Regions from separate parts of the Serratia sp. 25CWL12 genome, predicted to be linked through region 2. Evidence: predicted binding sites of a transcription regulator. Region 2 holds the regulator's gene; each other region holds the start of a gene.
The links. The regulator CRP, encoded in region 2, controls carbon source genes, mostly activating them, when cyclic AMP is high. The targets are predictions, from matches to a motif close to ATGTGANNNNNNTCACAT.
Positions count from the first base shown of each region.

Region 1: a site for CRP is predicted at 1,400-1,417, ahead of ACX9GV_RS12925 (beta-galactosidase). Genes of this name have one in related genera too.
Region 3: a site for CRP is predicted at 1,646-1,663, ahead of serA (phosphoglycerate dehydrogenase). Genes of this name have one in related genera too.

Region 1 covers NZ_CM147698.1:2,984,329-2,987,614, reverse strand. The annotation lists gene ACX9GV_RS12935 (hypothetical protein) at 1-40, opposite strand, end outside; gene ACX9GV_RS12930 (LacI family DNA-binding transcriptional regulator) at 266-1,357, shown strand; gene ACX9GV_RS12925 (beta-galactosidase) at 1,500-3,286, shown strand, end outside.
Region 2 covers NZ_CM147698.1:4,438,275-4,441,560, reverse strand. The annotation lists gene ACX9GV_RS19295 (phosphoribulokinase) at 1-232, shown strand, start outside; gene ACX9GV_RS19290 (OsmC family protein) at 423-830, opposite strand; gene crp (cAMP-activated global transcriptional regulator CRP) at 1,274-1,906, shown strand; gene ACX9GV_RS19280 (YccS/YhfK family putative transporter) at 1,962-3,286, shown strand, end outside.
Region 3 covers NZ_CM147698.1:701,226-704,511, reverse strand. The annotation lists gene ACX9GV_RS03095 (5-formyltetrahydrofolate cyclo-ligase) at 1-84, shown strand, start outside; gene serA (phosphoglycerate dehydrogenase) at 164-1,402, opposite strand; gene rpiA (ribose-5-phosphate isomerase RpiA) at 1,770-2,426, opposite strand; gene ACX9GV_RS03080 (LysR family transcriptional regulator ArgP) at 2,611-3,286, shown strand, end outside.

The DNA.
Region 1 (3,286 bases), 1.5 Mb from region 2:
AGTCAGCAATACTATCTATGAATAAACTTAATCCCATCATAACAGAACCAATAGGTTACCATGTGACCAGAGAGGATAATATAAGAATGATTAATATTATTCCCAGATAATTGTTAAGAGGAGGTAAATATCCGGGCAACTGTACTTGCTGAAGCTAATACTCCCCTTCATCTTACTACGTTTAGCTTCTCTATCGATAGACTGAATCTGCTATGATTCAACTCCATTAGCTTGATTTTTAGTATTAATCTACGCGAGAAACTGTATGAAGCCTAAATCTGTCACGCTTAATGATGTCGCCGACTATGCGGGGGTGTCGTATCAGACTGTGTCACGGGTATTAAATCGGGCCGAACATGTTTCAGATAAAACTCGTGCTAAGGTCGAACAGGCAATGGCTGCGTTGAATTATGTGCCAAACCGTGTCGCACAACAGCTGGCGGGTAAACAGAGCTTTACGCTGGGGTTGGCCACCACCGAGTTGGCACTGCATGCACCTTCGCAAATCGCATCGGCAATTAAAACCCAAGCTAACCAGTTGGGTTTTAACGTGGTGATTTCCATGGTGGAAGATCTTGGCATTCAGGCCTGTCGCTCTGCGATGAATGAGCTGCTGTCACAACGGGTGGATGGTTTGTTGATTAACGTCCCCCTGACAACCGATGATGCTTATGCCATGGTGCAAACCTGTGGCGAGATCCCTGCACTGTTTTTAGACGTAGACCCCGATGCCGAGGTGTTTAGCATTTTGTTTGATCCCTATGAAGGTGCTCGACGAGGCGTCGAACATGTTGTTGCTCTTGGGCATCGCGACATTGCGCTGATTACCGGGCCTCTGATCTCTATTTCCGGTCGTTTACGCTATCAGGGCTGGTTAGCGACGTTAGCCGAACATCAATTGGTACCTTGTTCTGTGTTTCACGGCGATTGGGATGCCGCTTCCGGTTACCAGCTTGCTGGGCAGATTTTAAGTTTGCCAAAACACCCGACGGCAATATTGGTGGCTAATGACCAAATGGCGTTAGGCGTACTGCGCGCATTACAGGAGTATGGGTTGCAAGTTCCGGCGCAAATGTCGGTGGTTGGCTACGATGACACCGAAGATAGTGCTTACTATTTCCCGCCGCTGACCACCATCAAGCAGGATTTCCGCTTGTTAGGGCAGGAAAGTGTGAAACGTTTGGTCCAGTGTCTGGAAGGGCAGCATCAGTCTCATGGGTGCTCTTTGCGTTTGGCAACCTCGCTGGTGCAAAGGCATACCACAGCGGCAGTGAATCAAAAAAATGTCTCGCCGAAAAGTTTATCTCAGGAGTTGCTGCGTATCGCTCGTCAAATCGCCACGTTGGACGAAAAATAAAATTCAATCTGAGGGGATCAACCCTCACTCCTTTTGCTGAATATGTGACCGACATCTATTTCCCCATGATATTTGCTTTACACCTTTATGCTTGTTGTTCATTTTACAACTAATTGTGAGCGGATAACATTTTGGGGGATGTATGAGTTCATCTCAGTTAGGGAAATCACTCAGTGCTGTTTTATCTCGTCGAGACTGGGAGAATCCTGCCTGTACACACTACCATCGCTTGCCAGCACATCCGCCATTTCGCAGTTGGCGTAATGAGCAAGATGCCCGAGATGACCAGGCTTCATCACAGTCTATTTCATTAAATGGTGTTTGGCAGTTTAGCTACTTTAGCCAGCCAGAACAGGTGCCTGAAGCATGGCTACATGACGATCTGGACAGTGCGGATGAAATGCGGGTGCCTTCAAACTGGCAAATGGCAGGCTATGACGCACCAATTTATACCAATGTCACTTATCCTATTCCGGTTAACCCCCCTTTAGTGCCTGAACAAAACCCCACGGGGTGTTATTCGCTCACATTCAGTGTTGATGACGAGTGGATAACACAGGGGCAAACCCGGATTATTTTCGACGGTGTCAATTCGGCCTTTTATCTTTGGTGTAACGGTGAATGGATTGGTTATTCACAAGACAGCCGTTTACCTGCCGAGTTTGATATCAGCCACGCGCTGCAACCGGGTGAAAACCGCCTGGCGGTGATGGTATTACGCTGGTGCGATGGCAGTTATCTGGAAGATCAGGACATGTGGCGCATGAGCGGGATTTTCCGCGATGTTAGCCTATTACATAAACCAGCCAGCCATTTGAGTGATATCCATATCACTACGCCATTAAGCGACAGTTTCCGCCGGGGAGAGTTGGTTGTAACGGTAGTCGCCCAACAACCGCAGCAACACCGGGTGCAGGTGCAACTGTGGCGTAAAGAGAGGCTGATTGCCGAGAAAACCCAGTGCTTCGGCAGTGAAATCATCGATGAGCGGGGCGCTTATGACGACCGTACTACGCTGCGCTTGCCAGTGGAGCAACCGGCGTTATGGAGTGCGGAGACGCCAGAACTGTATCGTGCCGTAATCGTGCTGCTATCGCCCACCGGAGAGCTGGTAGAGGCAGAGGCTTATGACGTGGGTTTCCGCCAGGTTGAAATCAGCAACGGCTTGTTGAAGCTTAATGGTCAGCCGTTGTTGATCCGTGGTACCAATCGCCATGAACACCATCCCGAACTAGGGCAGGTGATGGATGAGGCCACAATGCGCCAGGATATCTTGCTGATGAAACAGCATAATTTCAATGCGGTGCGCTGTTCCCATTATCCGAATCATCCGCGTTGGTATCAGCTTTGCGATCACTATGGCCTGTATGTGGTGGACGAAGCCAACATTGAAACCCACGGTTTACAGCCGATGAGCCGGATTGCCGATGATCCGGTTTGGTTGCCAGCCATGAGTGAACGCGTGACGCGTATGGTGCAACGCGACCGTAACCATGCTTGTATCATTATCTGGTCACTGGGTAACGAATCGGGTCATGGTAGCACCCATGATGCACTGTACCGCTGGGTTAAAAGCCAGGATCCTACTCGCCCGGTACAATATGAAGGTGGCGGGGCCAACACGGCAGCAACGGATATTCTCTGCCCGATGTATGCACGAGTGGAGCAGGATCAGCCCTTCCCAACTGTACCGAAATGGTCGCTCAAGAAATGGATCGGTTTACCTGATGAACCTCGCCCGTTGATCCTGTGTGAGTATGCTCATGCCATGGGGAACAGCTTTGGCGGTTTTGACCGTTATTGGCAAGCTTTTCGTCAACATCCCCGTTTGCAGGGGGGATTTATCTGGGATTGGGTGGACCAAGGCTTAACGCGCCTTGATGATAACGGCCAACCTTACTGGGCTTATGGGGGGGACTTCGGTGATAC
Region 2 (3,286 bases):
GTCCAATCCCTTTGCGGCCAAAGCGATCCCCTCGCTGGATGAAAGCCTGGTGGTGATCCATTTCCGTGGCTTGGAACAGATCGATTTCCCCTATCTTCTAGCCATGTTGCAAGGGTCATTTATTTCACATATCAATACGTTGGTGGTACCTGGTGGTAAAATGGGGCTGGCAATGGAGCTGATTATGACGCCACTGGTGCAACGGCTACTGGAAGGCAAGAAAATCGAATAATATCGAATCATGTAGGTGGGCGGCGATTAATCTCACGCCTGTGATACTCCGTTTCATCTGCAATCCAAGCGGGTGACAAGCCCTATCGACAGTCTGCCGCAGACACAACGTTTGCACAAAAATCGCCGCAGCCCAAAACGGCACGGCGATGCTTAGCGTTATTCCGTGTCAACATGACACAGAGTAGTGCTCAATCAACTTCATGGATTTCAAAACTGTGGGTAATAGTGGCCGCTTTGCCCAGCATCAGGGAAACGGAGCAATATTTTTCGGCAGAAAGGTCTACTGCACGTTCCACCACCTTTTCGGTTAGCCCTTTTCCGGTGACAATAAAATGCAGATTGATGTGGGTAAACAGTCGAGGTGCCTCTTCACGGCGTTCTGAAGTCAGTTTCACCTCACAATCGCGCACATCATTGCGGCCTTTTTGCAAGATCGGCACCACATCGATAGCGCTGCAGCCCCCCACAGACATCAACACAATTTCCATTGGGCTTGGGGCCTTATCACCCGCATTACCATCCATCAAAATCTGATGGCCGGAAGCAGACTCCCCCAAAAATGTCAGCCCTTCTACCCACTTCACTCTTGCCTGCATATTGTTCACTCCGATTATTTTTTAAAATCAACGTACGCTTTCATAGAGAAACTGGCAACGAAACCTGACACTAATCATGCTGAAACGAGACAACACAAGACACCCGCCTCACTCTGTGCTACAAACACAGCTGCAATACTTTTTTCATGGCATCAATTTCAGGGATATATCCTAAGATCATTGGTGAGTTAATGGAACCTAGCTTGCAGCACTTAATACGAGTTAATATGCTAGTGTATAAGTGATTTTTTTACCCAGATTCGTTCAAACTGCCGGTAGGCGACAAACGAACGAGTCTACTACGGCTTGAGTGACAACGGGGATATACCTCACCTCAAAACCTGTTGATAGCCACAACTAAAACATCAGGCTATAAGCACGTTTTACAGGGAACTCTGACCCCTGTGATACAAGGCAGCGATAACAACAGAGGATAATAGCGCATGGTTCTCGGCAAACCGCAAACAGACCCGACTCTTGAATGGTTCCTGTCTCATTGCCACATCCACAAATATCCATCAAAGAGTACGCTGATTCACCAAGGTGAAAAAGCGGAAACTCTTTACTACATCGTCAAAGGTTCCGTCGCGGTGTTGATTAAGGATGAAGAAGGCAAAGAGATGATCCTCTCCTACCTAAATCAGGGGGATTTCATCGGCGAGCTTGGATTATTTGAAGAAGGCCAGGAACGAAGTGCCTGGGTAAGGGCGAAAAGTGCCTGTGAAGTAGCTGAAATTTCCTATAAGAAATTTCGCCAGCTCATTCAGGTTAACCCGGATATTCTGATGCGCCTATCTGCACAAATGGCAAGTCGCCTGCAAGTCACCTCAGAGAAGGTAGGTAACCTCGCTTTTCTTGATGTGACTGGCCGTATCGCACAAACCTTGCTGAACCTGGCAAAACAGCCTGATGCGATGACTCACCCGGATGGTATGCAAATCAAAATTACCCGCCAGGAAATTGGTCAGATCGTCGGTTGTTCACGTGAAACTGTTGGCCGCATTTTGAAAATGCTTGAAGATCAAAATTTGATTTCCGCTCATGGCAAAACCATTGTCGTGTACGGTACCCGTTAATCATTAAAGAAACGGCGCTGCAATGCGCCGTTCTTTGTCTGCTGAACAGCAAAACATGTGGCGCCGCCTGATCTACCATCCAGAAGTGAACTATGCCCTGCGACAAACGTTGGTGTTGTGCCTGCCTGTCGTTGTGGGTTTACTGCTGGGCCACCTGCAACAGGGGCTGTTGTTCTCGTTAGTGCCTGTCTGTTGCAATATCGCCGGGCTAGATACCCCTCATAAGCGCTTTTTCAAGCGCCTGATAATCGGCGGGGCACTGTTCGCTCTCAGCTGTGTTTTGTTGCAACAGGCGCTGTTGTGGCATATCCCATTACCCTTACTGATGCTTGCTATGGCGCTATTGCTGGGTGTCAGCGGGGAAATCAGCCCACTACATGCACGCTTGCTGCCCGCAGCACTGGTTGCGGCCATTTTCTCTCTGAGCATGGATGGCCTACCTATTTGGTATGCCCCGCTACTGTATGCCGTAGGCACTCTCTGGTACGGCCTGTTCACTTGGTTTTGGTTTAAGTTATGGAAAGAACAGCCAATCCGTGAATCTTTAAACCAACTCTATATACAGTTAGCTGATTATTTTGAAGCCAAATATTCGCTGCTGACCCAACATACTGATCCTGAAACCGCGCTACCGCCACTGTTGCAACGCCAACAGCAAGTGATGGACCTGATCAGTTTGCTATATCAGCAGATTAACTTTCTGCCACACGCCAATAATATGGAACAAAAACGCCTGCAACGAACGTTCCAAGTGGCACTCGACCTGCAAGAACACATTAGCGTCAGCCTCCACCAGCCAGAAGAAGTGCAAAAATTGGTGGAGCAGAGCCAAGCTGAGGCGATCATTCGTCGTAATGCTCAAGTCATCGCTGCACGTTTACGCGTTGTCGCAGAAGATATCCTCTATCATCGGCACTCTCGCCGTTTTAGCATGAAACACGAATTGGCCGCGCTGGAGAAAGTGGCTACACGGCATGCTGATAATCCCGTTGGCCAGTTTTGTTACTACCATTTCAGCCGTATTGCTCGCCTGTTACGTACACAGCATCCTCTTTATCGCCGAGACCTGATGGCCAACCAGTCACGGTTACCCTTCTGGCCTGCAGTGGTAAGCTATTTATCGTTCAAATCCAACGCACTACGCAATGCAGCCCGACTGGGGGTCATATTGGCTGTAGGCAGTAGCCTAGGCCTGCTGTTGCATCTGCCAAAACCCTATTGGATCTTACTGACCATCATGTTTGTCAGCCAGAACGGTTATAACGCTACACGAGTAAGAATACAGCACCGTGCGCTCGGCACACTGATTGGGCTGGTGATTGCAGCAGGGCTTTTGCAACTGCAGTTACCAGAATATGTGACGCTAAGCATTATGCTGGC
Region 3 (3,286 bases), 790 kb from region 2:
AGCGCCTTACCCGTGGAATCATGGGATATTGCGCTACCGGAGATTATTACCCCCACCAAGTGCTGGGCATGGCACCAAGAATAACAAAAAGCCGGATCACTCCGGCCTTCTTATTTACGCTGATAACCTGTTACAACTAATCTTTCGTTATAACTGATTCCAACTACAACAACAGACGGGCGCGAATCGTGCCTTCAATCGCTTTCATCCGCTGCAAGGCCACCGCCGCATCCTCAGTGGTGGCTTCGATATCGATCACCACATAACCGATCTCTGCGCTGGTTTGTAGATACTGAGCGGCAATGTTTACCCCTTCTTCAGCGAAGATCTGGTTAATCTGCGTCAGGATCCCTGGGCGATTTTCATGGATATGCAGTAAACGGCTGGAGCTTGGTGCATGGGAAGGTAGCGAAACCTCTGGGAAGTTGACCGCTGACAAGGTAGAACCGTTATCAGAGTACTTCGCCAGCTTGCCCGCCACTTCATCACCGATATTCTCTTGCGCTTCCTGGGTTGAACCACCGATATGTGGCGTCAACAGCACATTGTCAAATTGGCACAATGGTGATTCAAAAGGATCGCTATTGGTGGCTGGCTCCTCCGGGAACACGTCAATCGCCGCGCCCGCCAGATGATTGCTAGACAAAGCCTGACATAGCGCCGGAATATCTACCACCGTCCCTCGTGAGGCATTAATCAGAATCGCCCCTGGCTTCATCAATGCCAACTCTTGTTCACCGATCATATTCTTGGTGGACGGTGTTTCTGGCACATGCAGTGTCACCACATCGCTCATATTTAACAAATCGGACAGGTGACGGACTTGATGAGCATTACCTAATGGCAGCTTGTTTTCGATGTCGTAAAAGAACACGTGCATCCCCAGCCCTTCGGCCAGTATGCCGAGCTGAGTGCCGATATGACCATAACCGATGATACCCAGTTTCTTGCCACGTGCTTCATAGGAGCCGACAGCCAGTTTTTGCCACTGACCACGGTGGGCCTTGGCGTTGGCGCTGGGGATACCACGCAGCATCAGCAACAGTTCCCCCAGTACCATTTCTGCCACGGATCGCGTATTGGAGAACGGTGCGTTAAATACCGGAATGCCACGCTTGGTGGCCGCTTTCAAATCAACCTGATTGGTACCAATACAGAAACAACCCACAGCCACCAGTTTTTCTGCGGCAGCAAACACCTCTTCCGACAACTCAGTGCGCGAACGAAGACCGATAAAGTGCGCATCACGGATCGATGCCTTAAGCGATTCAGTGTCTAACGCACCTTTGTGGTATTCAATATTGGTATATCCAGCGGCACGCAGGTTATCTACGGTGCTTTGATGAACCCCTTCAACCAACAAGAACTTAATCTTGTCTTTCTCCAATGATACTTTTGCCATTTACCCGACCCTATGTTCAGACCTCAGAAGTGGCTGTTGTGGAACACTATCCATCGCCATTCAGACTGGCTGTCTCCAGCTTGAAACCAACAGCACGCCTACCAACATAACAAAAATTACACGTCGGGCAAGACCAAACGATTGCCTGCTGCCCTACACAAGGTACAGTCATCGCTTTCGTTTCTGGTGGAAAATGCCATCAGGAAGTCATTAGACAGAAGCCCGGCAATGCTTCTTATTAGAATGTGATATATATCACCAAAAAAACTGAATTTAAGAAAATATCATTTAATAGCAAAATGATGCAGCCTGAATGGCTGACAGGTATCAGCAGGCGCAGTAAATCAACTGCGCCGCCGAGAGTCTCTTACTTGACGACCTTCACACCATCCGCGGTTCCCACCAACGCAATATCTGCGCCACGGTTGGCAAACAGCCCCACGGTCACTACACCGGCGATGCCATTGATCTTGTTTTCCAAGGCAACCGCATCAAGAATATTCAAATTGTATACATCAAGGATCACGTTGCCATTATCGGTCACCACGTGCTGACGATATTCTGGCAGCCCCCCCAGCTTGACCAATTCACGCGCTACATAAGAACGCGCCATGGGGATCACTTCCACAGGTAACGGGAATTTCCCCAGAACATCCACCTGTTTGCTGGCATCGACAATGCAGATAAATTGGCGAGCCATGGCAGCAATGACCTTCTCACGGGTCAGCGCGGCGCCCCCACCTTTGATCATTTGCATATGACGGTTGATCTCATCCGCACCATCAACATAGATATCCAACGAATCCACTTCGTTACTATCATAAACAGTGATCCCCAGGCTCTTGAGTTTGGCTGTGGAATCATCTGAACTGGATACCGCCCCTTCGATTTGATGTTTGATGGTTCCAAGAGCATCAATAAAGTGCGCTGCGGTAGAACCCGTGCCGACACCCACAATAGTGCCTGGTTTCACGTACTCCAATGCAGCCCAACCTACCGCTTTTTTGAGTTCATCCTGAGTCATAATCTGTTCATTGCCTATGTACGAAAACGAATACGTATTATAAGGTAAATCTTCATCTACATCTTAGGCTAAAAGAGACTTATTTAAGCTACCGCACATTTGTCGATGCATAAGTTGGTTCTGGTTGCCAACAACAAGCGTATTGATCGTTTTCACTCAATTTATTTTAAGGGATATTTCTCCGATGAAACGCCCAGACTATAGGACATTACAAGCGCTGGACGCGGTGATCCGTGAACGCGGCTTTGAGCGTGCGGCACAAAAACTGTGTATCACCCAATCGGCAGTATCCCAACGCATCAAACAGTTGGAAAACCTGTTCGGTCAACCTTTGTTGGTGCGTACTGTGCCGCCTCGCCCTACTGAGCAGGGCCAGAAGTTACTGGCTTTGCTACACCAGGTGGAATTGCTGGAAGAAGAGTGGCTGGGTAATGATAACGGTATTGATACACCGTTACTGCTGTCGTTGGCAGTTAACGCCGACAGCCTGGCAACCTGGTTGTTACCGGCATTAAAACCGGTGCTGGCTGATTCCCCTATCCGCCTCAACCTGCAGGTTGAAGATGAAACTCGAACCCAGGAGCGCCTGCGGCGCGGAGAGGTGGTTGGTGCGGTCAGTATCCAGCCACAACCGCTGCCAAGCTGCCTGGTGGACAGACTGGGTGCCCTTGACTACCTGTTTGTCGCATCAAAACCGTTTGCCGAGCGCTACTTTCCTCAAGGTGTTACCCGCACTGCGCTATTAAAAGCCCCTGCGGTGGCCTTCGACCATCTCGACGATATGCATCAGGCATTTCTCCAGCAAAATTTTGACCTTTCACCGGGTAGTGTTCCTTGCCATATTGTTAACTCGTCAGAGG